Regions from separate parts of the Pantoea sp. X-Soil-TKNS-1211 genome, predicted to be linked through region 4. Evidence: riboswitches for the same ligand, from Rfam matches in the RefSeq annotation. Region 4 holds a riboswitch; each other region holds the start of a gene.
What was found. A riboswitch is a leader RNA that binds a small molecule or an ion and turns the genes downstream of it on or off. The one in region 4 is predicted to bind thiamine pyrophosphate.
Positions count from the first base shown of each region.

Region 1 (7,640 bases), on a different replicon from region 4:
CAATGTCTGGCGGTGCAGGTTGTGCAGCGCCACGTCATCGTCGTCATACAGGCGGATATAGCCGACGCCCGCCCCCACCAGCAACGGCAACAGCGTGGAACCCAGTCCACCAGCACCCACCACCAGCACGCGCGCCTGGCTCAGTCGCTGCTGTCCCGGCTCGCCGATTTCCGGCAACATCATCTGACGTTGATAGCGATCCATCGTTACTGTCCTCCGCCAAACGTGGCGAGACCAAAGATCGGTGTGGAGGCGGCGGCCATATCGCGTTTCTCCATCAACCCTCCGTCACGTGCGGCTTGCCCCGCCTCGATAGCCTGGCGGAACGCCCCCGCCATACGCACCGGGTCACCCGCTTTCGCTACGGCGGTGTTGAGTAGAACCGCGTCGAAACCCAGCTCCATCGCCTGTGCTGCCTGCGATGGCGCACCGATACCGGCATCGATAATCAGCGGAATATCGCTGAACCAGGCACGCATCGCCCGTAGTCCATCAATGTTACGTAGCCCCTGGCCGGAGCCAATCGGCGCACCCCACGGCATCAGGACTTCGCAGCCCGCTTCCAGCAATTTTTCACCGACAATCAGATCTTCGGTGGTATACGGAAACACCTGAAATCCGTCGGCACACAGGATGCGGGCTGCCTCCACCAACGCGAAGGGATCGGGTTGCAGCGTGTCGGCATGGCCGATCACCTCCAGCTTGATCCACGGGGTGTTAAATAATTCACGCGCCATATAGGCCGTGGTTACTGCTTCCTGCACCGTGTGACATCCGGCGGTGTTGGGCAGCACGCGCAGATCCAACTGCGCCAGCAATTCACGAAAGGCAGCACCGGCTGTGCCTTCACGCCGCAGACTGACGGTAATGATTTCGCTACCCGCCGCCGCAATCGCCTGCTGTAAAATCGCAGGCGAGGGATAACCTGCGGTGCCGAGCAGAAAACGTGACTGGGGTTCAAAGCCATAAAACATGATTAGCCTCCCTGCATCGGTGATAGCACTTCCAATTGACAGCCTTCTGTCAGTTGCTGGCTGTCGTACTGGGATTTGGGAACAAAATTGCCATTGAAGGCAGTTGCCACGCAGGCGGCATCAATGTGCTGTTCGCGCAGCAGTTCGCTCAGGGTGCGAGCAGCAGTCAGCACCGGGCGGCCGTTAAGCTGAATATTCATGAAGTTGTTCCGAGGTTAAGCGCTGCATCAGTTGCTCCGCCATTAGCGGGGCCAGGAGGAAGCCGTGGCGGTACATACCGTTGAGGTAAAACGAGCCGTTTTGATAGTGGATTTCCGGCAGATTGGCCGGGTAGGCCGGACGCAAACCGCTGGCGCTTTCGATAATGCGCGCTTCGGCCAGCGCCGGATGGATGGCCCAGGCAGCGCTGAGCAGCTCCATCATGGCGCGGGCGCTGATCGGGCTGGCGTCATGGCTCTCGACCATGGTTGCACCGAGCATAAAATGACCCGCGCGACGCGGCACCAGATAGCAAGGAAAGCGCGGATGCAGCAGACGAATCGGGCGCGAGAAGCGCACCTCATCGCTATGCAAAATCAGCATTTCACCGCGCACCGCCCGCAGGCGTGGCAACGCCGCTGCCGCATGGATCCCACGACAGTCGATCACTTGCCCCGACGGTTTCCCGTGGTGAAAAGCCCCCCCGCGCTGCTGCAATTTCTCACGCATTTCGTTCAGCGCCAAACGGGGATCGAGATGCGCTTCGCGGGCAAAAAACAGGCCACGGGCAAAGCGTCCGGCGAGAGCCGGTTCCACTTCTGCCGGATCAATCCATTGATGTTGTTCGGTCATGCGCGCAAAGCGGTTCAGTTCCTGGCTATCACGCGGCGGAGCCACCACCAACGTGCCCTGATGTTCAACGCTGCTGACACGCTGCTGCCACCAGGTGGCGGAATGTTGACCAAGATCGATGACAGCACGCGGTGCGCTTTCTGCTTCGCACCAGGGCGCGAGCATGCCACCGGCAAACCACGAGGCGGGCTGCCGCGATTCATCGCTAATCACTTCAAGTTGTTCACCGCGTTCAGCGAGTAAGGTCGCTACGCACAGGCCCGCCACGCCGCTGCCTAATATCGACCAGCGACTCATAGCGGGTGTTCCGGAATACAACGGGGAGCATTCATATCGGCCTCTCAGTTTTCGCACTGAGACCCGGATACAGGAGGAGGGAAATGACACGCGCGACGGAAAAGCGTCCCGTTGTCAGACAGCCAAAATGGCAGGCTGTCAGTCTTCCTACGCCAGTATCAACTGGGTCAGGTTCAAAGGGTCGCTAAGCCGCGCAGTGCGCTTTTAGCCTCTCAGTCTCTTGGGCGAGACTCCCCCGACGCGTCTATTTGTATTGCAGCAGCCAGGCTTCGTCAAGTGTAAGACTGGCAACAAAGGCTAACCTTTAAAAATTCCCTGTTTCAGGATCACCCATTTTTCTCCACGATTTGCGCGTATCCTCCTCTCTTCATCCTGAAATCCGGCAGATAAAATATGTGTGCTGATTCAATCATTTCAGCCATTCTGGTGTGCGTGTTCGGCGTGATTATTTTATGGGTGGTGTTCTGCCCCTGAAGCATCAGGCAAACCAGGAATAGCGATGCCAGATGAGCAGCGGGATTTTGATATCATGCAACGACTGGCCTCTGCCGCGTTGTTGTTGTAAACATCGCACCTTACGGGTGGAGATTGCTGAAGGTCAAAACCCGCGCGATAAATCGCGCTGCTACGGATTGTGCGGGGAATGGAATGGGTTTAGCGGCACGATTTATCGCGCAATTGAAGAAGAAAGGAGGCCAACAGGCCTCCCATATTGTTTAACGCTGCGGATGATTCACTTCCAGCGGGCGCAGATCAAACAACAACACTTCCGCATCTTTGCCGTTGGCGAATTGCAGCGCGGTTTCGTTGCGTACGCGTGCGCCGTCCCCGGCGTTAAACACCACGCCGTTCACTTCAATGCTGCCACTCGCCACATGAATATAGGCATAGCGGTCGGCATCCAGCGCAAAGGTCTGCTGCTCGGCACCATCAAACAGTCCAGCATAGATGCGGATATCCTGACGGACACTGAGCGAACCGGCATCACCTGCCGGCGACACAATCAGACGCAACTGACCACGTTTGTCACCTTCTGCTACCGAAATCTGCTGGTAGCCAGGCTGGGTGCCACGTTCTGCCGGTACGATCCAGATTTGCAGGAAATGCACGCTTTCCGCTTTCGAGTGGTTAAACTCGCTATGCGTCACGCCACTACCGGCGCTCATCAGCTGCACGTCACCGGGGACAATTACCGAACCGGTGCCCATAGAGTCTTTATGCTCCAGCGCCCCTTCCAGCACATAAGAGATGATCTCCATGTTGCTGTGCGGGTGTGCACCAAAACCACGACCCGGTGCCACCTGGTCATCGTTAATCACCAGTAAATCCGAGAAACCAGTCTGTTTCGGGTCCCAATAGTTGGCAAACGAGAAAGTATGGCGTGAATGCAACCAGCCGTGGTCACCGAGGCCGCGCTGGGCTGACAATCTTTGTTCAATCATGGTCTGCTCCTCAAATTTGTTAGCGGAAGACGATTTCGCTTCCTGATGAGACTCAGTATACGTAAACTGAAACGCTCAACAATGCGTTACACTGACAATGACTGTCACCAATAAGTGGACAATATGCAGATAGATGACCTGCGCATTTATGTCGCCGTGATTAAAGCCGGCAACTTCACCGCTGCCGCCGAGCAGTTGATGCTGTCCAAGCAATACGTCAGCCGCCGCATCGCCGCGCTGGAGGAGTCACTGGGCGCGCGCTTACTTAATCGCAACACGCGCAAACTGTCGGTAACGGATAACGGCCAGCTGTTTGCCCGTCATGCGCAGCGCATTCTGGATGATGTACAGGAAGCGGAGTTGGCGGTATCGGGACGCCGTCAGGTACTCCAGGGAAGTTTTCGTCTTAGCGTACCGATGTCCTTTGGTATCAGCCATCTTTCACCCTATATCGCTGAATTCCTCAGCCTGCATCCCGCGTTGCAATTCCAGGTGGAACTGGCGGATCGCTATGTCGATATGATTGGCGAAGGTTTTGATATGGCAATTCGCATCGGCACCCTGCCCGACTCAACGTTGATTGCCAAAAAATTGGGTGAGTTTCGCCGGGTGATCTGCGCCAGCCCGCGCTATCTGCAAGGGGCCGACGCGCCACGCAAACCTGAAGATCTGCTCGATCACGCCTGCCTGCGCTATGGCCGAGAAAGTCAGACTGGCTGGGAACTGTTTCGGGGGGAACAACGTGAAGTGATTAACGTGCAGGGACCAATGGTCAGCAACAACGGGGAGATGCTGCGTGATGCCGCGATGGCCGGGTTGGGGCTGATTCTGTTACCCGAATTTATCGTCGCCCCGGCCCTTGCCAGTGGGGATTTAGTGACGGTGCTGGATGACTGGCATCCTTCCTCATTGAGCCTGAATGCGTTGTATCCACAGCATCGCCAGCGCAGCGAAGTCAACCGGATGTTTATGGCGTTTTTGCAGCAGAAGCTGGCTTAATCGTAGCTATATTCCGTAGCGGCGCGATTTATCGCGCGCCTTTGACATTATGATAGCGAACCGAATGCACGATAAATCGCGCCGCTACGAGTCAATACAAACTCACCTGTTTTATTTTGCCAACAGCGCCGCACCGCGCATGCCACCATCATGAGAAAAATGCCCCGGCACCACCAGCGGCTGGGCGCTGCGGCGTAACACGTAGCCTTGCACCACACTATCTAACGCCGCAATCAACGGCGTCACAGACGCCAGCCCGCCACCGACCACTACCACGGATGCACCGGTCATATTGATGCAGTAAGCGAGCGGCTGCCCCACCAGTTGCAGCCAGGCAGTGAGGGTTTTCTCCGCCAGCGTCTCCTGCTGTTGCCAGCGCGCGATAATATCGATACTGGTGGTCATTTCGCCATGCAAAACGCGATGCAGATTCTCCATCCCACGCGCGCCGCCCCAGCTATCCAGACAGCCTTTTTGCCCACAGGGGCAGGACAAACGCGGCAGACGATGCCACTCACCTGCAATCTCGACCTCAGTCAGGGTGATCGGGCCATGTCCCCACTCACCGGTTAAGCCATTTTGTCCGATGATGATGCGGCCATCAGCCACCAGACCGCCGCCCACACCCGAACCGAGGATGGCACCAAACACCACCTTGTGGCCTTTGCCCGCCCCCGTCAGGGCTTCTGCCAGGGTGAAACAATCGGCGTCGTTATGCACAATCACCGGGCGTTGCAATTCGACACCCAACTCTTGCGCCAGTTTGCGCTGATGAAAAGCCGGAATATTGCTGGCAAAGATTTCACCGCTATCCGGTGCCACAATTCCGGCGGTGGAGATTGCCACCGGACTGCTGGCGCTAAAATGCTGCTGATGCTGGTCGATCATGCTGCGAATCAGTCGAATAAACTCAGGCCAGGAGGTACTCGGCATTTTTTCCTGACAGAGCAGGGTCAGATCGCCGTCAGCACGCACCATCCCCAGTTTGATAAACGAACCACCTAAATCGAAACAAATCACCGTATTCATAAACGCTTATCCATTACATCGCGTAAACCGTCACCCAACACGTTAAAGCCGAGTACAGTAATCAAAATCGCCAACCCAGGGAAAAGTGACACGTAGATATTCAGACCGAGAAAATTGCGACCATCGCTCATCATGGTGCCCCACTCCGGCATTGGAGGTTGTACCCCCAATCCCAGGAAAGACAAGCTGGCCGCAGACAACACCACCGCACCGGCCGTCAGGGTTGACTGCACAATCAGCGGGCCAATCGCGTTACGCAAAATATAATGGGTAATAATGCGTGGGTAGCGCACCCCCAGCATATGGGCCGCCTCGATGTACTCCATATTTTTCAGCCCCAGCGTCAGGTTGCGGCTGAGGCGTGCATACACCGGGATGGAGAACAGGGAAATGGCGATCAGCATATTGGTTAACCCCTCACCCAATACGCTGACAATCAGGATCGCCAGCACGATGCCCGGAAAGGCAAAAATGATGTCCATCACCCACATAATCAACGCATCAAGTTTGCGGCCCGCCAGGCCAGAGATAATGCCAAGCGGAATACCGACCACCATCGAAATTGCTACGCTCAGGCATACCTCAAACAACGAGATTCGCGCACCGTAAATCACGCGCGAGAAAATATCCCGTCCGTAATCGTCAGTACCAAACCAGTGCGCGGCTGAAGGAGCCTGAAGTGTGTTGAGCAGGTCCTGCTCAATCGGGTCCCAGTGCGTGATCAGCGGTGCCAACAACGCTGCCAGTACCACCAGTAATACCAGTCCACCCCCCAGCGCAATCGAAGGATACATGACCAGAAAATGCAGCAGTTGTCGGCCACGCGATCGACGCGGCAGCACGGTCGTTTCGAGGCTGTTCATCAGTCGAACCTTATTTTCGGATTCAGCAAGCCGATGAGGATCTCACCCACCAGGTTCATCAGCACCACACCGGTCACCGCCACCAGGGTCACGCCCTGAATCACCGGGTAATCACGGTAGCGCACCGAATCCACCAGCAGACGGCCAATACCCGGCCAGTTGAACACCGACTCCGTCACTACCGCCCCGCCAATCAGGCTGCCGAAGTTCAAAGCGACAATGGTGACGATGGGGATCAGCGCGTTGCGCAGCGCATGCTTCCAGTGAATGCTACGCGTCGACAACCCTTTGGCTTTGGCGGTACGGATGTAATCCTGGCTCAACACATCAAGCATGCTGGAACGCGTCATGCGCGCGATCATCGCCATCGGCAAAATCGCCAGCGTCACCGTCGGCATGATGTAGTTACGCCACGAATCCGCCCCCAGCAACGGCAACCAGCCGAGCTGCACCGCGAAATAGTTCATCGCCAACAATGCCAACCAAAAGTTGGCAATTGAGGCTCCGGCAATGGTCAGCACCATCACCACCTGATCCGGGATGCGCTGGCGATAGATCGCCCCGGTCATCCCGGCGGGGACACCAATGGCGATAGCCAGCAGATAGGCCAGCGCCGCCAGCGACAAGGTGTAGGGTAACCGTTCGCTGATCTCAGTCATCACCGGGCGCTGCGACTGCAACGACATGCCAAGATTACCGTGCAGCGCTTCCGCAGCAAACTTCACGTATTGCAGTGGCAGCGGCTGATCCAGACCCAGTCGGATGCGCATATTATCCACCGCTTCCTGCGGCGCTTCCGGCCCGGCCATCAGGCGCGCCGGATCGCCCGGCAGCGCGCGGATAGCGATAAACACGATGATCGACACGCCGAAGATAATCAGCGGCAGCGACAGCACCTTTTTCGCGACATAGGCTTTCATAACGGCTTGCCCTGGGTTAATTTTTTACCGCATCGCGCACCACCAGCTGACCGCCGGGCTGCATGGTGACACCACTGATATTTTTACGCGCGGCATACAGATCATCCTGATAAAACAGCAACACCTGCGGGGCCAGACCGCTGATGCGCTTCTGCGCTTCGAAATACAACGCTTTGCGTTTGGCGTCATCCATGGTCGAAGCGGCAGTGTCGATCAGATCATCGGTTTGCTTATCTGTGAAGAAGCCTAAGTTGGCACCACCCGGCGCAAAGCTGCTGGTGTGAT
Region 1 covers NZ_AP035954.1:505,785-513,424, forward strand. Annotated here, with positions in the region: gene AC6I8W_RS22730 (HesA/MoeB/ThiF family protein) at 1-204, opposite strand, end outside; gene AC6I8W_RS22735 (thiazole synthase) at 207-974, opposite strand; gene thiS (sulfur carrier protein ThiS) at 977-1,174, opposite strand; gene AC6I8W_RS22745 (FAD-dependent oxidoreductase) at 1,158-2,102, opposite strand; TPP riboswitch at 2,230-2,349, opposite strand; gene AC6I8W_RS22750 (pirin family protein) at 2,819-3,544, opposite strand; gene AC6I8W_RS22755 (LysR family transcriptional regulator) at 3,668-4,543, shown strand; gene AC6I8W_RS22760 (ROK family protein) at 4,655-5,572, opposite strand; gene AC6I8W_RS22765 (ABC transporter permease) at 5,569-6,435, opposite strand; gene AC6I8W_RS22770 (ABC transporter permease) at 6,435-7,355, opposite strand; gene AC6I8W_RS22775 (ABC transporter substrate-binding protein) at 7,372-7,640, opposite strand, start outside.
Region 1: another riboswitch for thiamine pyrophosphate. It lies ahead of AC6I8W_RS22745 (FAD-dependent oxidoreductase); the one in region 4 lies ahead of thiB (thiamine ABC transporter substrate binding subunit).

Region 2 (7,640 bases), 500 kb from region 4:
TGTGGCACCTTCGAAGGTATCATGATGACCCCGGTTATCGAGGGTGGCGATGTTAAAGAGCCGCTGCGTGAGCGTGTACTGGGTCGTGTGACTGCAGAAGACGTGCTCAAGCCGGGCACTGCCGACATCCTGATCCCGCGTAACACTCTGCTGGATGAGCATTGGTGTGACGTGGTTGAGCAGAACTCTGTCGACGCCATCAAAGTGCGTTCGGTTGTAGGCTGTGAAACCGACTTCGGTGTGTGTGCACACTGCTACGGTCGCGATCTGGCACGTGGTCACATCATCAATAAAGGTGAGGCCATCGGCGTTATCGCAGCACAGTCCATCGGTGAGCCGGGTACTCAGCTGACGATGCGTACGTTCCACATCGGTGGTGCGGCATCTCGTGCGGCTGCTGAATCCAGCATTCAGGTGAAAAACAAAGGTACTATCAAGCTGACCAACGCGAAGACCGTTACCAACTCCACGGGTAAACTGGTTATCGTTTCGCGTAACGTTGAGCTGAAAATGATCGACGAGTTCGGTCGTACCAAAGAAAGCTATAAAGTGCCTTACGGTGCGGTGATGGCGAAAGGTGATGGTGAGCAGGTCAATGCGGGCGAAACCGTAGCGAACTGGGATCCGCATACCATGCCGGTAATCACTGAAGTGAACGGTTTTGTCCGCTTCACCGATATGATCGACGGTCAGACCATTACCCGTCAGACTGACGAGTTAACCGGTCTGTCTTCACTGGTGATTCTGGACTCTGCTGAGCGTACTGCTGGTGGTAAAGATTTGCGTCCGGCACTGAAAATCGTTGATGCCAATGGCGACGACGTTCTGATCCCGGGCACTGACATGCCGGCTCAGTACTTCCTGCCGGGCAAAGCGATTGTTCAGTTGGAAGATGGCGTGAAGATCAGCGCGGGTGACACACTGTCGCGTGTTCCGCAGGAATCTGGCGGTACCAAGGACATCACCGGTGGTCTGCCGCGCGTTGCGGATCTGTTCGAAGCGCGTCGTCCGAAAGAGCCAGCAATCCTGGCGGAGATCAGCGGTATCATCTCCTTCGGTAAAGAGACCAAAGGTAAGCGTCGTCTGGTAATCACCCCGGTTGATGGCAGCGATCCGTACGAAGAGATGATTCCGAAATGGCGTCAGCTCAACGTATTTGAAGGTGAGCGCGTTGAACGTGGTGACGTGGTTTCTGACGGTCCGGAATCTCCGCACGACATTCTGCGTCTGCGTGGTGTTCATGCGGTGACCCGTTACATCACTAACGAAGTGCAGGAAGTTTACCGTCTGCAAGGCGTTAAGATTAACGATAAGCACATTGAAGTTATCGTGCGTCAGATGCTGCGTAAAGCGACCATCGTTAGCGCAGGAAGCACTGACTTCCTGGAAGGTGAGCAGGCGGAGTTCTCTCGTATCAAGATCTCCAACCGCGATCTGGAAGCGAACGGTAAGTTGGGCGCTACCTACATGCGTGACCTGTTGGGTATCACCAAAGCGTCTCTGGCAACCGAGTCGTTCATTTCTGCAGCATCGTTCCAGGAGACCACGCGTGTCCTGACCGAAGCCGCGGTAGCAGGCAAGCGTGATGAACTGCGCGGTCTGAAAGAGAACGTTATCGTGGGTCGTCTGATCCCGGCCGGTACTGGTTATGCTTACCATCAGGATCGTATGCGTCGCCGTCAGGCGGGTGAAGCGCCGGTTGCACCGCAGGTGACTGCGGATGAAGCCTCTGCAAGCCTGGCTGAACTGCTGAACGCCGGTCTCGGCGGTAGCGACGACGAGTAATCACTCGTACGCCAGCCAATAAAAAACCCTGCTTCGGCAGGGTTTTTTTTCGTCTGTATGTTAGCGGCGACGGTCGATGTCTCCACGCGCCAGACCAATATCGCGCAATTGGGTATCACTCAGGTGCGACAGGATGCGTCGGGTTTGTCGACGAGCGTACCAGCTTTTCACTAATTGTTTCAGTGCGCGGTACATATCCAGCAAAGTCACGTTGAAGGGTTTCGCTGCACGGTTTTGTTCGAATTCCATTATTCTGCCCTCGGTATGATGTCTGAGAAGCATTGTCCGTTCTCCACTCATTTCAATACAGATTCAAAAAACACATTTTTTAAACATACAGATTGCGCTGTGAGCGATCTGAATGGTAAAAAATCATCTAATCTGTACTGGTTCTCATCCATCGAAAATTACGTGAGGCATACGATGACCCGTTACCAGCATCTGGCTTGTCTGCTTTCTGACCGCATTGAGCAGGGGTTGTACCGCAGCGGTGAACGATTGCCATCGGTGCGTACGCTCAGTATTGAACATGGCGTGAGCATCAGTACCGTCCAGCAGGCTTATCATTTGCTGGAGGAAAAGCAGCTGATCGTGCCGCAACCTCGCTCCGGCTATTTTGTGGCGACGCGTAAAGCTACGCCGCCCGTCCCGGCAATCACGCGCCCCGCTCAACGCCCGGTAGAGATCACCCAGTGGGAATCGGTACTGGAGCTACTCAGCAGTCGCATCGAAGGGGATATGATTCAACTGGGCAGCGGCATCCCGGATCTGACGCAGCCAACCCTGAAACCGCTGTGGAAAATTCAGAGTCGTATGGCGCAGAGGCAGGATATTAACCTGTTGAGCTACGACACCTTATTGGGGCTCACATCGTTGCGTGAACAGGTGGCTCGTCTGACGATTGATAGCGGTTGCCAACTTAGCGCTGACGACATTGTGGTGACAACCGGTTGCCATGAAGCGCTGTCGGTCTCTATCCGTGCCGTTTGCGAGCCTGGCGACATCATCGCAGTGGAATCACCCACTTTCCACGGCACCATGCAAACGTTGCGCGGCTTTGGCATTCGCGCGATTGAAATCCCGACCGACTCGGTGACTGGCATCAGCCTTGAAGCGCTGGAGCTGGCGTTCGAGCAGTGGCCGATTAAAGCGGTAGTAGTGGTGCCCAATTGTAATAACCCGCTGGGTTTTATCATGCCGGAAGCGCGTAAACGGGCGCTGCTGACGCTGGCGCAACGCTTTGATGCCGCGATTATTGAAGATGATGTTTATGGTGAGCTGGCGTGGGAATATCCGCGTCCCCTCAGTATTAAGTCGCTGGATATGGATGGCCGTGTGCTGTTGTGTAGCTCGTTTTCCAAAACGCTTTCACCCGGCCTGCGTGTCGGCTGGGTAGCACCGGGACGTTACCGCGAACGGGTGCTGCACATGAAATATATCGGCACCGGTTCATCCGCGACTGTGACGCAGCACGTGGTAGCGGAGTTCATTCGTCTTGGTCATTATGGACCGCACCTGCGCCGCATGCGCCAAGTTTATCAACGTAATTATGAGACCTTTAGCTGCTGGGTGCGCCACTATTTCCCGTGCGGGATTTGCGTATCACGGCCGCAGGGGGGCTTTCTGATGTGGATTGAACTACCGGAAGCCTTCGATGCGGTACGCCTGAATACGGAGCTGCGTGCGTCGAAAATTCAGGTGGCGGTTGGCTCGCTATTTTCTGCCTCGGGCAAGTATCGTAACTGCCTGCGTCTCAACTATGCGCTGCCGATCACCGATGCCACCGAACAAGCGATAGCGCTGGTGGGTGCTGCGGTCGAACGCGCAATGATGGCCTGTAGCGGCGCGATTAATCGCGCGGATTTTCCTGGCATCGAGCAAGAAATGGCGCGATAAATCGCGCCGCTACGCCAACAGGGTTTTACGCCGTGACTGTCGGTTCCGCCAGCGCCAGCAACTCATGCGTAGCCGCCAGCCAGTCTGGTGCCTGGGTGATGGCGCTCACCACCGCGATGCTACCTACGCCGGTAGCCAGCACTTCAGGCGCACGCGCCAGTGAAATACCGCCAATGGCTACCGTCGAAATACCCTGCAAACGCTCCAGATGACGTTTCAACTCAGCAATGCCTTGTGGCTCAGACGGCATCTCTTTAGTTTGTGTCGCGAAAATATGCCCCAAGGCGATATACGAGGGGAGCAGCGTCAGCGCCCGATCCAGTTCGGCATCATCATGGGTGGATAAGCCGAGGCGTAAACCTGCCTGGCGAATCGCCTCCAGATCGGCTACATCAAGATCTTCTTGTCCAAGATGGACACCATAAGCGTTATAGCGAATCGCTAAGCGCCAGTAATCATTGATAAACAGGCGAGCACGATACTTTTTGCCGAGTGCGATAGCATCACGCACCGCCTCTTCGACTTCATGGTCTTCGCAATCTTTAATTCGTAGCTGAATGGTGCGTACACCCGCTTCCAGCAAACGGGCAATCCACTCAACGCTATCGACAACCGGATACAGCCCTAAACGCGGGGCGGTACTGGGGAAGGGGGCGGTCATACATTTTCCTCTTTCAGGGCATCGACGGCATGATACAGCTCACCGCCACGGCTGCGGAAGGCATCGGACATCTGCGCCATGCCAATTTCAATCGGCTGGGCTTCAGCCTGTTGGCGGGCGGCAAACTCACGCACTTCCTGGGTGATTTTCATGGAGCAGAATTTCGGGCCACACATGGAGCAGAAATGCGCCACTTTGCCCGACTCCTGCGGTAGCGTTTCGTCGTGATAAGCGCGGGCGGTGTGCGGATCCAGTGCGAGGTTGAACTGATCTTCCCAGCGGAACTCGAATCGCGCTTTCGACATGGCGTTATCACGGATCTGAGCGCCGGGATGGCCTTTCGCCAGATCGGCAGCATGTGCCGCAATTTTATAGGTGATCAGCCCCTGCTTCACATCTTCCTTATTGGGCAGACCCAGATGCTCTTTGGGGGTGACGTAGCACAGCATCGCGCAGCCGAACCAGCCAATCATCGCAGCACCAATGCCGGAAGTGAAATGATCGTAGCCGGGGGCGATATCGGTGGTCAGCGGGCCAAGGGTATAGAAGGGGGCTTCGTGGCAATGTTCCAGCTGCTCGGTCATATTGCGGCGAATCATCTGCATCGGCACATGGCCCGGACCTTCGATCATCACCTGCACATCATATTCCCAGGCCAGTTTTGTCAGTTCACCTAGCGTGTGCAACTCAGCAAATTGCGCTGTATCGTTGGCATCCTGAATCGAACCCGGACGCAGCCCATCCCCCAGCGACAGCGCAACATCATAGGCAGCGCAGATCTCACAAATCTCACGAAAGTGCAGGTACAGGAAGCTTTCCTGATGATGCGACAGGCACCACTTCGCCATGATCGAACCGCCACGCGAAACGATGCCGGTCAGACGCTTCGCCGTCATCGGCACATAACGCAGCAGCACACCGGCGTGGATGGTGAAGTAGTCCACGCCTTGCTCGGCCTGCTCCAGCAAGGTGTCACGGAAGATCTCCCAATTCAAATCTTCCGCAATGCCGTTCACTTTCTCCAGCGCCTGATAAATCGGTACGGTGCCAATCGGCACCGGGCTGTTACGCAAAATCCACTCACGTGTTTCGTGAATATAACGGCCCGTCGAGAGGTCCATCACCGTGTCGGCTCCCCAGCGTGTTGACCACACCAGCTTTTCCACTTCCTCTTCAATCGAGGAGCTGACCGCCGAGTTGCCGATGTTGGCATTCACTTTAACCAGAAAGTTGCGGCCAATGATCATCGGCTCAGATTCAGGGTGGTTGATGTTGGACGGGATGATGGCACGCCCTGCGGCGACTTCCTGGCGCACAAATTCAGCGGTGATATCCTCCGGCAGGTGCGCGCCAAAACTGTGGCCTGGATGCTGTTGCAGCAATACCTCGCCACGGATACGCTCGCGTCCCATATTTTCACGCAACGCAATAAACTCCATTTCGGGGGTAATGATGCCCTGACGTGCATAGTGAAGTTGGGTGACGCAGCGACCGGATTTGGCGCGTCGCGGCTGGGGCAAATGTTCAAACCGCAGGTGATCCAGCCCCTCATCCGCCAGGCGCTGCTGAGTATAGTCGGAGCTGAGTTGGTCGATGGTTTCACTGTCCCCGCGTTCAGCGATCCACTCCGCACGCAGTTTGGCCAGTCCTTGATGGACATCAATCGTTGCTTGCGGATCGCCGTAAGCGCCCGCCGTGTCGTACACCGGCACCGGCTCGTTGGTTTCGTATTGCGGATTGTCTTTGCTGCCGCCGATCAGGGTCGGACTAAGCTGAATCTCCCGCATCGGTACGCGAATATCAGCACGGCTGCCGGTGATCCAGATGCGTGTTGAGTTTGGGAAAGCGGTGCCTTGTAGGGAATCAATAAATTCTTGCGCCTGGGCGCGTTGTTCACGACGAGACGTTTTTGCGACAGACATAGCAAGTTTCCTGTAAATGATGGAAGTTGCTTGTCCGGAGTCCGGAAGGAGTAACAGAAACGGCGCACGCACCGACTGTGATATTTACTCTTGTTCCCTTCGCAGGTACTAACCTGATCAGGTTCCGCGGATCCCGAATTAACGGTCTCAGCCCAAGTGGGCACTCCGACAAGAAAATAGTTACGGTGTTAAACCGTAAAACAGATAAAGCCCTCGTAGCATAGAAGGGCTTTTTACGAATAACAAGTCTTTTACAAATGCAGGATTCTACGCAGGACGGGCAATGATGCTTTCATTTGCCACCGGCGTGCGTGCCAGCTGATTATCCCACGCCAGATGCACCAGCTTGTCTTCCAGCGTGAAACGTGACTCCAGCACTTCCCCCACTTCAGACAAGGCTTGCTGAAAGGTGGCGCAGTTATCATCGGTGATGGCCTGTTGCAGATGACCGTCATACAGCTGCATCATTCGTTCGGTATTCGCCTCCAGTAGCGGATAAATCTGTGCGGCGGCAATTAGGGGGCTGTCACCCTGCATCTCATTGATAATCCGCTCATAAATACTGAAATGACCAACGGAAAGATAATCCACCAGGTTGTGGCAAAACGCATCCAACGCCTGCTCATCAAGGGCGCTTAAGGCGTCTTTTTTTGGCTTCATGCCAATCAACTGATAATAGTTAACCAGCAGCTGACGACGCGCGTGTAGCCATGAATCGACCAATTCGTTACCGCGGCCTACACGCTCGGTCAGGTCGTCTAACTGAGTAAGCATACGAGGCTCCATGTGGGTTATAGTGGTTCATTCCGCGAATAGACGCTAAGGATGACGATTTAAATGCAACGTGAGATCTCAAGCGTAGACGCTGGCTGGTGGATTGTCAGCTATGAACAAAAACTTTGGCTGCCGCAGGGTGAGTTGCCGCACGGTGTTGCAGAACAGTATGGCCTGACAGGCAGCAGCGGCATGGTGATTGGCGAATGGCAGGGTGAAAATGTCTGGCTGATCCGTGAGGCACGTCCTGACAATATGGGTTCAGTTCGGCAGTTGATCGACGAAGATGTCGGCCTGTTTCAGCTCGCCGGACGTGGCGTGCAACTGGCGGAGTTCTATCGTTCACATCGCTGGTGCGGTTATTGCGGCCACGAAATGCACCTGAGCAAACGTGAGTTCGCTTGCCTGTGCGGCCACTGCCGTGAACGGTACTATCCGCAAATCGCGCCCTGCATCATTGTGGCGATCCGACGCGGTGATGAGATCCTGCTGGCGAACCACGCGAAGCATCGCAACAACGTCTACACCGTGCTGGCCGGTTTTGTTGAGGTGGGGGAAACCCTCGAACAAGCGGTGGCGCGCGAAGTGATGGAAGAGAGCAA
Region 2 covers NZ_AP035953.1:268,972-276,611, forward strand. Annotated here, with positions in the region: gene rpoC (DNA-directed RNA polymerase subunit beta') at 1-1,785, shown strand, start outside; gene AC6I8W_RS01200 (DUF1127 domain-containing protein) at 1,846-2,034, opposite strand; gene AC6I8W_RS01205 (aminotransferase-like domain-containing protein) at 2,209-3,681, shown strand; gene thiE (thiamine phosphate synthase) at 3,707-4,342, opposite strand; gene thiC (phosphomethylpyrimidine synthase ThiC) at 4,339-6,264, opposite strand; TPP riboswitch at 6,342-6,442, opposite strand; gene rsd (sigma D regulator) at 6,532-7,038, opposite strand; gene nudC (NAD(+) diphosphatase) at 7,102-7,640, shown strand, end outside.
Region 2: another riboswitch for thiamine pyrophosphate. It lies ahead of thiC (phosphomethylpyrimidine synthase ThiC); the one in region 4 lies ahead of thiB (thiamine ABC transporter substrate binding subunit).

Region 3 (7,640 bases), 2.2 Mb from region 4:
TGGCGCTATCGAATCCACCCCAGTACAGGGTATCCCAGAAATTCACGCGGGTGCGGGAAGTGGCAAAGGCCTGGGCGTTGGCCGCGTCTTTCAGTCCATCCTGCCATGCCTGCATCACCGGGATACCGTGCGCTTTCACCAACTGGCTGACCTCCAGCGCGAAGTGGCTCGGCAGATGTTCCAGATCCTGCACCTTGCCGGATTTCACCAGTGCCTGGCAAACCTGAGATTTCGCCCAGGGTTTATCCTCTTTGCTCTGGTCGAGAATGCCTTTACCGGTTTCCGGATTTTTGCTGTCGGTATAACCCGCGCCAAGGCGAATGTTTTTCGCTTCATCGCCGCCAAAATGCCAGGTGGTCAGCGGTTGGCCGGCTTCGCGATGCATCCGCTGGATCTCGCCGATCACCTTATCAACAAAACGCTGGGAAGAGTCGAGGCAAGGATTGAGATAACTGGTGCGATCGTACAGCTGTACTGACGTGGTGTTGGAGGTGTCTGTAGGGTCAACCAGGCGGAATTCGCTTGCCTCACGGGGTTTCCCTGCTTTCATCAGGGTGTTATAGCGTGCTTCCATGGCGATCACTGCGGCACGGGCATGGGCAGGCATATCAATTTCCGGGATGACCTCGATATTGCGTGCCTGGGCGTACCTCACGATGTCGATATAGTCGGCACGGCTGAAATAACCGCTGCCACTATTATCGCTAAATGGACCGGACCCCAGTTGCGGCACCAGGCAGCGTTGCTCGTCCAGATCGTGGCAGCGTTTACTGCCGACGTCGGTCAGCTCCGGCAGACCGGGGATTTCAATGCGCCACCCTTCATCGTCACTCAGATGGAAATGGAACTTGTTCATCTTCCATGCGGCCATCTGGTCCAGCATAGCCAGTACCGCTTCTTTACTGTGGAAGTTACGCGCGACATCGAGGAATGCGCCACGGTAGGCAAAGCGCGGCGCATCCTGTGCTTCCAGGGTGGCGATGACGGGTTTACCTTCAGCGGGCACCAGCGATAACAGCGACATCAGTCCATAGAAAACACCCGCAGCATCATAGCCGATAATATCGGTGCCACGTGGAGTGATGTTTAACTGATAAGCCCCCGACACCGCCTCCTCCCCTCCAAAGTGACGGGTCTCAATGTGTGTCGCTATGTCATAGCCTGTTGGATTCGACTTAATACCCAACAGGGCAAAGCGTTGCTGAACCGCTGCAGCCTGGTTCACCGTCAGGGCATCAAGCCGGAGGGTAACACCCTGGCTCAGATCGACATCAGCGGCATGGATTTTCACTGAGCGTGGTGTAGGCGTAATTTGCCCACGCAGCGAAGCCGCAGCCAGCAGGTTAATATCGGCATTTTTCTCAAAGCGACTGACTGGCTGCATCAGCACGTTTTTGTCTTCTGCGGTACGTTTCCATTGGTCGCCAAACGGCAGCACAAAATCAGTTAAATTTTCTGTGTTGGTGCTGGTGATAATCTTGGGTGATGCGCCTTCTGCGGTGACGTACCAGCGTGGCATCACATCGGTGATAAACAGCTGCCAGTATTCATTAACGATAGGAATCTCCACCGTTGCCCCGGCGGCAAAGCCGGTGAATTTGTCGGTGGGTTCCAGACGGGTTAAATCACCGACGATGTGCGTCATCTTAAACTGGTCGTTATCAACGCGCAGGGTCTCGTGCACGTTGCTCATATAAATTGCCCAGTTTTTGCTGGTAATCGCCGGGCCATGGTTAGTTAGCTTGATCGTTGCCCGGTTACACGATGCCCAGTCAGCGCCAAGCTGGGCGCAATCCACGCCGTGGCTGGCGGCCTGGTTATCCGTGACCTGGTACTGCACGCCAAACTGGCTGATTTGATCCACGACCTGTTGCTGGTTTTGTGGCACGGCACTACAGGCGGTGATGCCCATCATGCTGAGTGCCAGCAGGCTTAACTGAAACTTTTTCATGCGGTTATCCTTATGCATGGATGGCAAATGCGGGTGGCAGCCCACTCAGGGTCAGAAAATGGTAAAGGGTGCGATGACCATAAATTTGATGTCTTTCTCATCCTGAAAGATGTTGCCGTAGCCACCGCTGTAGCTGGGCAGGTTGCTGTGGTTGTCATATTGGGTGTAATGCAATTTAAACTGCGTACCTTTGGCGCGTGTTTCCTGCAAGGTGTACACCAGGTCAAGGCTCCAGGCGGATTCTGTCAGCCGCTGCTGCTGGTTGTATATGGGATTAGTGGAAGGCCTGGCATCCCAGCCATAAGCATAGGAGCCACCCGCTTGCCAGCCTGGCAATTGCCAGTTGCCGAGGTCTACCATCACACCGGCAAACACCGCTTTTTCGCCGTTGGCATTCCAGTCCGAACGTGAATCCCACCATACGTCCATACGGCCATTGGAGCTGGCGTAAGAGGGGGTCATACGTTGTAAAAAGAAGCCCTGATTACCTTCGGCTTTCACCCAAGTACCTTCCAGGCGGAAATCAAATGCACCAAGGGTATAGCCGAGCGTCATCGCCTGTAGCCAGGCTAAACCGTCATAGACGTTATTGACGTTGCCGGTGCCTCCACCTTCGCGATCCTGCGCACCATAAAATTGATAACTGGTGCGTAGCGGTGAACCCGCCAACGGCAGTTGATACGACGCTTTTGCGAAGTATTGGTCCATGTAATCAGCGGCCTGGCCGTACGCCCCCTCCAACACCAGGCTGTTTTTAAAATCGTACTTCGCGCCGAAAGATTGCAGCCACGGAATACTCGTGGTGCCGTCCGCTTTACGGAAGTTGTACATATGCTGATACCAGGGGGCTTTGTAATGATCGGTCCACATCCATGAGAAGGAGAGTGCTCCTGCATCATTAAAATCATAAGTAGTTCCGGCTTCCACTCCCCGATACGTTCCCGGCAGGAAGCTCCAGTGTGGTGCCAGTAGCGTCTGACCGGTGGGTTGCAGATAACCGGCACGCAGCCAGTAATCCTGCCATTGGGTTTTTAGCGCGGCTTTGTACAGGCTGACACCGCTTTTGTCGCCGGTCCATTTTTCATCCCAGCGGTTGCTGGCGTCACTGAAACCAATTTCGTTGGGTGCGGCCGGGCCGCCGTTAGTCAGCTCCAACGCACCAAAAGCAGCGAGGTCAAGACCGATAAAGTTTGCCAGGTAGCCAGACGAAAAATCGAGGCTGGCATTGCCTGTCGCATGATGCAGATTGGCATCATATTGGCCGTACTGACCGTGTTGTGGGTCCATCTCTTTACGATCACGCTGGCGTTGCCAGTAATAGAGGCCACCGGTGAGGGATGAATCATCAATGAAGCCTGCTGCCAGAGCTGGGGCGACAGGGACAAACGATGTGGCGAGCAACGTAGCCGCAATAGCTGAAGATAAAGACGTGCGCACAGTCCGATGCATAATGAATCCTCCGTGATAATTCCAGTTATGATGATGCGTATTTGTAACTGTTACTTCATGTAACCAGTGGTGAGATGCTATTTTTTGCGGCGCGAATTATCAATCTTGTTGAGTACGATTTATGATGCAGAACGCAAAATAAGAATTTTATTGTTTTATATCATATATTTATGTTTGTTGTTTTTTTGGTGATTATTTGTTGCTCAGTCATTAATCCTGCTGATTTACAAAAAAGGTAAGACAACGTTCAGCCATGAAGTGTGGTTGAAAAGTTTTACTCTGTTGTTCTTTGGTATAGTCACTATACCTTGATCTCATCAACCAATTTGGCTAGGATTTTTTCCGGTAGCCAGCATTGTGCTGGCTCCTGGACTTAAGCGGGAGGCGGTACGCTGTCATCGAACTACTAACGTCCTTCGGTAAAGCTAACCAGTTACTCTCCTTAAGAAGCGATAGTCATGTTTTCAGAATTAACCTCAGGAGCTGCAAAATGGCTGATGATTTAAAGAGAAAACAACCGGAAGACAAACGCTTTATTAGTCTCAGTGAAACCTGGGAAGTTGAGTATTGGACGCATACCCTGGAGGTCAGCGCGACACAATTACGCACTGCCGTTGCCAACGTAGGTAATGGCACTGAGAAAGTTAAGCAGTATCTGAATCAGTATCTGCGTAAATAAATTGCCTGTACCCGGTATCTGACTAACCCCGTTCTGCGGGGTTTTTTATTGCTGTAGGTCCGACGGTTTACAGTGCTGAGCAACTCCCTTATGATCCGGTGAGCGACCTGCACGATGGGTACGTTAACGATTTATCAATGACTAGGGGTGCCGTTCACGGCTGAGAAATACCCTTCGAACCTGATCTGGATTAATGCCAGCGTAGGGAAGTCAGATGCCTGACCGCATTCGCCTTCTTGATCGCCGGTTGGGAGCCTTATGAAACAACCTGACCTTCTTTCCCCCGCGCAGCTCGCGCAATCGCTTCAATTACTTCATCAGCATGCACCGTTAGTGCACTGCATGACCAATGACGTGGTGCAGACCTTTACCGCCAATGTGTTGTTGGCGCTGCGGGCCTCACCTGCCATGGTGATCGACGCTGACGAGGCCGCGCAGTTCAGCAGTTTTGCCGATGCGCTGCTGATTAACGTTGGCACCCTGACACGCGAGCGCAGCATCGCCATGCTGGCTGCGGTTGAGGTGGCAAATCGTGCCGCTACCCCCTGGACGCTCGACCCGGTCGCAGTCGGTGCATTAACCCTGCGCACCGAATTTTGCCAGCAACTATTAAATCAGCAACCGGCGGCGATTCGTGGCAATGCGTCGGAGATCCTTGCCCTCGCGAATCAGGCGGCAGGCGGGCGTGGTGTGGACAGTGTGCATCAGGCCGATGCCGCGATCAGTGCCGCACAACAACTGGCACGTGAATACCACAGCATTGTGGCGGTCACCGGAGAAGTGGATTACGTCACCGATGGCCAGCAAACTTTTGCCATCCCCGGTGGTAGTCCGCTGATGACACGCGTGGTGGGGACAGGCTGCGCGTTGTCGGCAGTGGTAGCGGCGTTTGCCAGCCTGCCGGGAGAACGTCTGCAACATGTGGCGGCCGCCTGTCGTGTCATGTCGCTGGCTGGCGAAAGGGCGGCGCGTCAGGCGCCGGGGCCAGGCAGCTTTGTGGCCGCTTTTCTTGATGCGTTGTGGACGCTGGAGGTGGCACCATGAAACGCATCAACGCGTTGACCATTGCCGGAACCGATCCGAGCGGTGGCGCAGGGATTCAGGCTGATCTCAAAGCTTTCTCCGCGCTGGGCGCCTACGGCACCAGCGTGATCACTGCGCTGGTGGCCCAGAATACCTGTGGCGTGCAGTCGGTCTATCGTATCGAACCTGATTTTGTCGGGGCGCAGCTGGATTCGGTACTCGACGATGTGCGTATCGACAGCGCGAAAATCGGCATGCTGGCGGAAACGGCGGTGGTGGAAATTGTTGCTGACAAGCTGAAGCGTGCCAGCCTGCCGTTCGTGGTTTTGGATACCGTGATGATTGCGAAAAGTGGTGATGCTTTGTTGTCACCCGACGCTATCGCCAGTCTGCGCGAGCTGTTGTTGCCACAGGTTTCGCTGATCACGCCAAACTTGCCGGAAGCGGCGGCACTGCTTGGCCGCAGCGTGGCGCAGGATGAGAAGACGATGCTGATGCAGGGTGATGCGTTGCTCGATCTCGGCTGTGAAGCGGTACTGATGAAGGGGGGACATCTGAGTGATGCGGAAAGTCCCGACTGGCTTATCACTCGCAACGGACGCCAGCGTTTTACCGCACCGCGCGTCAACACTCGCCACACGCACGGCACCGGTTGTTCACTGTCGGCCGCGCTGGCGGCATTGCGTCCGCGCCATGATGACTGGGCGGCGACATTGTCCGAGGCCAAAGCGTGGTTGCAACAGGCGCTATTGCATGCGGATTCTCTGGAGGTAGGGAAAGGTATTGGGCCGGTGCACCATTTTCATCGGTGGTGGTAGGGCGTAACGCCGAATTGCCATTTTTTGCCTGCGCATCTGTCTGAAAAATGGAGTCAGCAATTTGCCAGCCTGGCGGATCCCGGTCCAGGCTGTTGGGGGCGAATCGGCAGGTGCCGGTTCCAATCCAGCCATTTATCAGGAGTCAGTATGACGGACATCGTTCAGTTATTGGGCAAAGAAGCGGATAGCCTTCTTCAACATCGCTGTATGACCATTCCAGCGGAAAGCCTTTATTTACCGGGCGCGGATTATGTTGATCGCGTTATGACCGATAACAATCGTTCTCCTGTGGTATTACGTAATATGCAAACGCTGTACAACACCGGCCGCCTGGCGGGCACCGGTTATCTGTCGATTCTGCCAGTGGATCAGGGTGTCGAGCATTCCGCTGGGGCCTCGTTTGCTGCCAATCCCCACTACTTCGACCCGAAAAATATTGTTGAGCTGGCAATTGAAGCGGGCTGCAACTGCGTTGCCTCGACCTATGGCGTACTGGCCTCGGTTGCGCGGCGTTATGCGCACAGAATCCCATTTATGGTGAAGCTGAACCACAATGAGACGCTGAGCTATCCGACGCAATACGACCAGACGCTGTACGCCAGCGTCGAGCAGGCGTTCAATATGGGTGCCATTGCGGTCGGGGCTACCATCTACTTTGGCTCTGAGCAATCGCGTCGGCAGATTGAAGAAATCTCCGCCGCGTTTGAACGTGCGCATGAACTGGGCATGGTGACGGTGCTGTGGGCCTACCTGCGCAATAACGGCTTTAAGAAAGATGGCGTGGATTACCATGCCAGTGCCGATTTAACCGGCCAGGCCAACCATCTGGCCGCCACCATTGGCGCAGATATCGTGAAGCAGAAAATGGCGGAGAATAATGGCGGTTACACCGCAGTGAACTTCGGCCACACCGATGAGCGTGTCTACAGCAAGTTGACCACGGAAAACCCCATCGACCTGGTGCGCTACCAACTGGCAAACTGCTATATGGGCCGTGCCGGGTTAATTAACTCTGGCGGTGCGGCGGCAGGAGCGACCGATGTGGCCGAGTCGGTGCGCACGGCGGTGATTAACAAACGCGCGGGTGGCATGGGGCTGATTCTGGGACGTAAGGCATTCAAGAAATCGCTGAAAGAGGGCGTGGAGTTGATTAATGCGGTGCAGGATGTGTATCTGTCCAAGGATGTGACGATTGCATAATTAAATCCGTAGCGGCGCGATTTATCGCGCAATCCCGTGTGCGATGCCGCAAAAAACAGCGCGATAAATCGCGCCGCTACGGTACATCACGTGGCTTAAGGTGATTCAAACCACTCGCTATTGCGTTCCGCAATCGGCGTGATGGTCATAATCATCTCCTGCAAATGGCGGCGCATCGCTGATTCAGCGGCTTCGACGTCATGCGCCTTCAGTGCCGCATAAATCTCTTCATGTTGTTGAATCAAATTCTCCGGTGGAGAAACTTCACTCAGCGTCAGGAAGCGCACGCGGTCCATGGTCGCTTTGATGTTTTCCACCGTCTCCCAGGCCAGCAGACAGTTAATACTTTCCGCAATCAGGCGATGGAATTCATCGTCGAGGGCCAGAAATGCCTGGCTGTCATGGCGTTCCGCCGCTAAACGTTGCAACTGGAGATTATGCTCCAGCGCCATCAGGGCGACCGGAGCAATCTCCTGCGCGGCTCGGCGTACCACGGCAATTTCCACCGCTTCGCGGATAA
Region 3 covers NZ_AP035953.1:2,946,433-2,954,072, reverse strand. Annotated here, with positions in the region: gene AC6I8W_RS13990 (beta-N-acetylhexosaminidase) at 1-1,951, opposite strand, end outside; gene chiP (chitoporin ChiP) at 2,003-3,400, opposite strand; gene AC6I8W_RS13980 (DUF3606 domain-containing protein) at 3,891-4,079, shown strand; TPP riboswitch at 4,213-4,304, shown strand; gene thiM (hydroxyethylthiazole kinase) at 4,338-5,123, shown strand; gene thiD (bifunctional hydroxymethylpyrimidine kinase/phosphomethylpyrimidine kinase) at 5,120-5,920, shown strand; gene fbaB (class I fructose-bisphosphate aldolase) at 6,068-7,120, shown strand; gene AC6I8W_RS13960 (GntR family transcriptional regulator) at 7,216-7,640, opposite strand, start outside.
Region 3: another riboswitch for thiamine pyrophosphate. It lies ahead of thiM (hydroxyethylthiazole kinase); the one in region 4 lies ahead of thiB (thiamine ABC transporter substrate binding subunit).

Region 4 (7,640 bases):
CGGTCACCATGACTGTCGGAACGTTTTGCCACCAGCAGACTGATAACGATGCCGGCAATCGCATTGACGGTAAAGAACAGTCCGACCCAGAACGGCCGTACCTGCACCTCACGCGTCAAAAACAGGCTCAACGTCGGTGCCTGTAAAGCACCGGCCACGCCAACCATAAAGGAGACGGCCATAAAAGCCAGATAAACCGGGTTGAGGAACGGCTTACGCGTTAACAGCGATTTCATGCAGAAATCCCTTTGCGGATATCAATCGGGGGAAAAATGAGGGTAGAAGATTCCACAGCAAGACGAAAAAAGCCAGCAGAGAACTCACTGCTGGCGGTGAAATTGCACCCTACTCAGAAAAGGTCCCACGTCGGCGGAACCGCTGGCAGAGCGCCATTCATGACTGAATGCCTCCCGCTCTTCCATTAAGGTCTACTATGCCTCTAATATGAGGCAGGAAAAACTGAGCGATTAAGAGAAGGAGTTCCCCTTTTATGTCCTCTTCACGGCTACAACAGCAATTTATCCGCCTGTGGCAAAGCTGCCAGGGCCAGGATCAGGAAACCACCCTGAGCGAGCTGGCGGAATTGCTGCACTGCTCACGGCGCCATATGCGTAACCTGCTGAATGCGATGCAGGATGCAGGCTGGTTAATCTGGCAGGCTGAGGCCGGGCGTGGCAAACGCTCGACGCTGAGTTTTTGCTACACCGGGCTGGCATTGCAGCAGCAGCGCGCAGAAGATTTACTGGAGCAGGATCGCATCGAACAGTTGGTACAGTTGGTCGGTGACAAAAACCAGGTACGGCAAATGATTGCTTCCCACCTCGGTCGCAGCTTCCGTCAGGGCAAACATATTCTGCGCGTGTTGTACTATCGTCCGCTGCCTAACTTGCTACCGGGCTCCCCGCTGCGTCGCTCCGAAACCCACCTGGCGCGACAAATCTTCAGCGGTCTGACGCGGGTAAATGAGGAAAAGGGGGAAATCGAACCTGATATCGCCCACCATTGGCAACAGACGTCGCCGCTACACTGGCGCTTCTTCCTGCGCCCGGCAATTCGTTTTCATCATGGACGTGAGCTGGAGATGGAGGATGTCATCAGCTCGCTGGAGCGCCTGCGCAGCCAGCCGCTGTTTTCCCATCTCGCGAAACTGCACTCCCCTGCGCCATGGACGCTGGATATCCAACTGACACAGCCCGATAACTGGCTACCGTGGCTGCTCGGCAGCGTCAGCGCGATGATCCTGCCGCGCGAATGGCAAACCCAGCGCGACTTCGCCCGGCAGCCGATTGGGACCGGGCCATACAGCGTGGTGCGCAACCAGCAAAGTCAGCTCAAGATTGCTGCCTTTGATGACTACTTCGGCTACCGCGCGCTGATTGATGATGTCTCGATTTGGGTGCTGCCGGAAATCAGCGATGAATTGGTGTATGCCGGGGTGAAATTGCAGGGCGAAACCGCCGATGAAAAATTGGAAGAAAGTCATCTCGAAGAGGGTTGCTATTTTCTGCTGTTTGACCAGCGTTCAGAACAGGGGCGCGATGCCCATTTCCGCCGCTGGGTCAGCTATCTGTTTAACCCGATCGCCTTGCTGAACAACGCCGGAGTGGGTTATCAACGCTATTGGTTCCCGGCTTACGGCCTGCTGCCACGCTGGCACCATCGCCGCGATCTGACCTCCGTCAGTAAACCCGATAACCTGAAACAACTGACCATCAGCTGGTACAGCCACCATGTCGAGCACGAGGGCATCGCCAATGCGCTGCGTCCGCTGTTGGCTGAGCAGGGCATTGAGCTGATTACCCACGAACTGAGCTATGAAGCCTGGTTTAATGGCGAGGGCGAGAGCGACATCTGGCTGGGTAGTGTCAACTTCACCCTACCGCTCGACTACTCGCTGTTCGCTCAGCTGTACGAGCTGCCGCTGATGCAACAATGTATCCCGATTGACTGGCAAAACTCGGCTGAACGTTGGCGCGAAAAAACGCTACCGCTCGCAGAATGGAGTAAACAACTGGTAGACAGTAACTATCTGCACCCGCTGTTCCATCACTGGCTGCTGCTGGAAGGCCAGCGCAGTATGCGTGGTGTACGCATGAATACCCTCGGCTGGTTTGACTTTAAATCCGCCTGGTTTGCCCCGCCGGAGTTGTGAACCTTTCGTCCTGACCCGGAAATGTCTAGAATGAGCCGTTCTCAACGGGGTGCCCTGCGTTACCGGGCTGAGAGAGACCCGTCGAACCTGATCCGGTTAATACCGGCGTAGGGATTTGAGATGCCTCACTGCTCAGATCCTTTGCGACTCAACCTTATCTTCTCCTCAAGGAGCGCAAAGTGTTTAAAAAAGTTCTGCCCGTGCTGTTGTTGGTTGCTGCCCCGGCACTGGCTGCCAAACCGGTACTGACCGTCTACACCTACGATTCGTTCTCTGCTGAGTGGGGACCCGGCCCCGCCGTCAAAAAAGCCTTTGAAGCCCAGTGCGGCTGCGAACTGAAATATGTCGCGCTGGAAGATGGCGTGTCGCTGCTCAACCGCGTGCGGATGGAAGGCAAAAACAGCAAAGCGGATATCGTGCTGGGCCTCGATAACAACCTGGTACAAGCGGCAGAAAAAACCGGCCTGTTTGCCAAAAGCCAGGTGGATACCCGCGCACTCCAGCTGCCGGATGGCTGGCACAACGACACCTTTATCCCATTCGACTATGGCTACTTCGCCTTTGTCTATGACAAAAACAAACTGAAGAACCCGCCGAAAAGCCTGAAAGAACTGGTAGAAAGTCCGGAAAAATGGCGCGTGATCTATGAAGATCCACGTACCAGTACCCCCGGACTGGGCCTGCTGCTGTGGATGCAAAAGGTGTATGGCGACAAAGCACCGGAAGCCTGGCAAAAATTGGCGCAAAAAACCGTCACCGTCACCAAAGGCTGGAGCGAGGCTTATGGCTTGTTCCTGAAAGGCGAAGGCGACCTGGTGCTGAGCTATACCACTTCCCCGGCTTATCACATCATTGAAGAGAAAAAAGAAAACTACGCTGCGGCACCGTTTAGCGAAGGTCATTACTTACAGGTTGAAGTGGCGGCGCAGCTCGCCAGCAGCAAACAACCAAAACTGGCGCAGCAATTTATGCAGTTTATGGTGTCCCCGGACTTCCAGCAGACGATTCCAACCGGAAACTGGATGTATCCGGTGATTAAAAGCGAGCTGCCTGCCGGTTATCAGACGCTAAACGTACCGCAAACGGCGCTGCAGTATAGTCCGACTGAGGTTGCCGACCATCGTGCCGCCTGGATAAGTGCATGGCAACGCGCCGTCAGCCGTTAATTCCCGGCTGGCTGCTACCCGGCAGTTTCACCGCGCTGTTGTTATGCGCGGTGGCGCTGCTGGCGTTTGGCGCACTGCTGATGTCAGCCCCGATCGGTGACTGGCGCGGCCTGCTCAGCGATGATTATCTGCATCATGTGCTGGCGTTCTCCTTCGGGCAGGCGTTGCTGTCGGCCTTGTTCTCGGTCATTCCCGCCATCCCGCTGGCACGCGCCTTGTACCGGCGACGCTTTCCTGGCCGTAATCTGCTGTTACGCCTGTGCGCCATGACGTTGGTGTTACCGGTTCTGGTGGCGGTGTTCGGCTTACTAAGCGTCTATGGCCGCAGCGGCTGGCTGGCCCAGCTGTGCAGCCTGGTGGGGATCGATTATCACTTCTCACCTTATGGCTTGCAGGGCATTCTGCTGGCACACGTGTTCTTCAATCTACCGCTGGCGACACGCATGTTGTTGCAGGCGCAGGAAAGCATTCCGGGCGAGCAGCGTCAGCTGGCGGCCCAGCTTGGACTGCGTGGCTGGAACCTGTTCCATTTGCTTGAATGGCCGTGGTTGCGGCGGCAAATCCTGCCTACCGCCGCGCTAATTTTTATGCTGTGTTTTGCCAGTTTTGCCACCGTGCTCGCACTCGGCGGTGGCCCACAGGCCACCACGCTGGAGCTGGCAATTTATCAGGCGCTGAGTTTTGACTACGATCCTGGCCGCGCGGCCCTGCTGGCACTGCTCCAGTTGGGTTGCTGCCTGCTGTTGGTGTTGCTGAGCCAGCGCTTCAGTAAAGCCATTCCGACCGGGAGCCAACAGATACGCGGCTGGCGCGATCCGCAGGACAGCTGGCGTGCGCGCCTCAGCGATGGCTTATTGATCGGTTTCGCCTTGTTGCTGTTGATCCCGCCTTTACTGGCAGTGGTGACCGATGGTCTGCGTGGCGGCGTGGCCGGGGCGATACAGCAACCTGCCCTGTGGCAGGCCACCTTTACCTCATTACGTATTGCCCTTGGGGCAGGCGTGTTGTGCGTCATTTTTACCCTGATGCTACTGTGGAGCAGTCGCGAGCTACGCCTGCGTCATCACATCATCCCGGCACAGGCGATGGAACTGAGTGGCATGTTGATTCTGGCAATGCCGGGGATTGTGCTGGCGAGCGGCTTTTTCCTGCTGTTCAACGCCACCGTTGGCCTGCCGCAATCTGCTGATGGCCTGGTGATCTTCACTAACGCGCTGATCGCTATCCCTTATGCGATGAAAGTGCTGGAGAACCCGATGCGCGATCTCAGCGCGCGTTACAATCAATTGTGCGCCTCGCTGGGTGTGCAGGGATGGAATCGCCTGCGTCTGATTGAACTGCGCGCGCTGCAACGCCCGATTGCCCAGGCGCTAGCCTTTGCCTGCGTGTTGTCGATTGGTGATTTTGGCGTGGTGGCGTTGTTTGGCAGTGCGGATTTCCGCACCCTGCCCTTTTATCTGTTCCAGCAAATTGGTGCCTATCGTGGCGATGACGGCGCGGTCACAGCGTTGCTGTTGCTGCTGCTGTGTCTACTCCTGTTTACCCTGATGGAAAAATTGCCAGGTCGTCATGCTGACACTGAATAACCTCACTTACCTGTACCAGCATCTGCCAATGCGCTTCCAGTTTAGCGCGCAAGCGGGCGAACGGCTGGCGATCCTTGGCCCGAGCGGTGCCGGAAAAAGCACCCTGCTCAGTCTGATTGGTGGCTTCCTGCCAGTCAGCAGCGGCAATTTATGGTTGAACGGCACAGATCATACCGCCAGCGTCCCTGCGGCGCGTCCGGTCTCGATGCTATTCCAGGAGAACAACCTGTTTCCCCACCTGACGGTGCAGCAGAATCTGGGACTGGGGTTGCATCCGGGCTTAAAACTCACCCGAGATCAGACACAACAGGTGATTGAGATCGCCGGACAAACCGGGCTGCAGGAGATGCTGCATCGTCTGCCAGGCCAGCTCTCCGGTGGACAGCGCCAACGCGTGGCACTGGCGCGCTGCCTGTTGCGTAATCAGCCGATTTTATTGTTGGATGAGCCGTTTTCCGCACTCGATCCGGCGTTGCGCCAGGAGATGCTGCAACTGGTGCACAGCGTCTGTGCCGCGCGCAACATCACGCTGCTGATGGTGTCGCACAGCCTGGAGGATGCGCGGCAAATCGCGGCACGCAGTCTGGTGGTGGTTGATGGGAGAATTTATTGGGATGGCAGCACGGAAGACCTGCTCAATGGCAGAACCCCCGCCGCCGCCATCCTCGGCGTGGCGCAACGTTAAGCGAAGAACACCTTCCACAGCAGATGGCGGAACAGCGGCATCATCGGATGGAACTGGATAGCGATAAACGCCGCCACACCGACCACTGCGGCCAACGGTGCCAGCCAGCGTAAACGCGCCGCTGGTAGATACGCCGTTGCCCAGTCGATGTTTTTGCCACTGCGCCACCAGCGCCAGCATAGCCAAAATCCGAGCCAGATCAGCAATGCCACCAGCGCCAGCAGCCAGGTAAAGTGGCCACCTTGTTCCGCTTCCGGTACATCAATCGCCACACCAGCCAGAATGCCGGGCATCAGATACAGTGGTGGCCAAAGGATGCAGCCGATAATATTTGGCGGCAGAAATTTACGCACCGGCAGCTCCAGCATCCCGGCAGCCAGTGGAATCAGTGGACGCGTCGGCCCGACAAAGCGCCCCACCAGAATGGTAAACATGCTGTGCTGATGCAGCGCATGCTCGGTTTTATCCAGCAGCCCGCGATATTTTTGCAGATATTTCCAGCGATGTAGCGGCCCCTGGAATCTCCAGCCGATGCCATAGGATACCCAGTCGCCAATCAGGCAACCCACCAGTCCGGCAGCCCAGGCGGGATACAGACCAATCTGACCGCTGCCAACCAGCGCGCCCAGGCTTGCCATCAATACCGTGCCCGGCAGCAGCAATCCCACGAAGGCCAGCGACTCCAGAAACGTCACCAGCGCGACAGCAAACAGCGCCCATTCCAGAGATTGCGTAAAAAGATGTTGTACCCAGGCTTCCATAAATATCCTCTGCGGAATATGAAGGCTGGATTGTCCAGAGCCTGCGCCGCAGCGTCAAGGCAAGATTTGTACGTCAATGTTGACAAAGTGCTTACAATTTAAGCAAACAAAAGACACTGTATAAACATCCATGATATACTAAACGGGTTATCACACCCGGAGTTCACGTGACCGATCCACGCGCAGGTTTTCTGCTTACCCGACACTGGCGAGACACCCCCACTGGCAGCGAAGTGGTACTGTGGCTGGCTACCGACCACGGCGTACAACGCGTCGTTTTACCCGCGCAGGAGTCAGTGGCGTTTATCCCGAGCGAGTTTCAATCGCAGGTTGAGACGCTGATCCACGACGAACGCCACACACGTATTCAATCCCTGAAGTTAAAAGATTTCCGTCGCCGCCCGGTTTTCGGCCTCTACTGCCGCAGCTACCGCCAGCTACAGAATCTGGAAAAACGCCTGCGGGAAAATGGCATCCCGGTGTATGAAGCGGATATTCGTCCGACCGAGCGCTATCTGATGGAGCGCTTTATCACCGCGCCGGTGTGGTTCAGTGGTGACACACGCGGCGACAGCGTGGTAAATGCGCGCCTGAAACCCCATCCCGACTACCGCCCACAGCTCCAGTGGGTCTCGCTGGACATCGAAACCACTGAACACGGCGAGTTGTATTGCATCGGGCTGGAAGGCTGCGGTCAGCGTCAGGTGTTTATGCTCGGCCCACCCAACGGCGCTGCCAGTCAGCTTGATTTCGAACTGATCTATGTCGATAGCCGCCCGCAACTGCTGGAGCAGCTGAATGCCTGGTTTGCCCATCATGAACCGGATGTGATTATCGGCTGGAACCTGGTGCAGTTCGACCTGCGCGTGTTGCAAAAACATGCCGATCGTTACGGCATTCCCCTGCGCCTCGGTCGTCAGCAGCAGCCGCTGGAGTGGCGTGAGCACGGTTTTAAACCTGGCGTGTTCTTTGCACAGGCCACCGGTCGCCTGATTATTGACGGTATCGAAGCGTTGAAATCCGCTTTCTGGGATTTTCCCTCCTTCAGTCTGGAGGCGGTCTCGCAGACGTTGCTGGGCGAAGGCAAAGCCATCGACAACCCGTGGCAGCGTATGGAGGAGATCAACTGGCGCTTCGCCAACGATAAACCGGCGCTGGCGCGCTATAACCTGAAAGATTGTGAGCTGGTGACGCGTATCTTTCATCATACCGCCATCATGCCATTTCTGCTGGAACGCGCCACGGTCAACGGACTGGCGGTCGATCGCCACGGTGGCTCGGTGGCGGCAT
Region 4 covers NZ_AP035953.1:769,019-776,658, reverse strand. Annotated here, with positions in the region: gene AC6I8W_RS03465 (MFS transporter) at 1-236, opposite strand, end outside; gene sgrR (HTH-type transcriptional regulator SgrR) at 491-2,152, shown strand; TPP riboswitch at 2,188-2,284, shown strand; gene thiB (thiamine ABC transporter substrate binding subunit) at 2,332-3,318, shown strand; gene thiP (thiamine/thiamine pyrophosphate ABC transporter permease ThiP) at 3,294-4,904, shown strand; gene thiQ (thiamine ABC transporter ATP-binding protein ThiQ) at 4,888-5,589, shown strand; gene AC6I8W_RS03440 (DedA family protein) at 5,586-6,350, opposite strand; gene polB (DNA polymerase II) at 6,518-7,640, shown strand, end outside.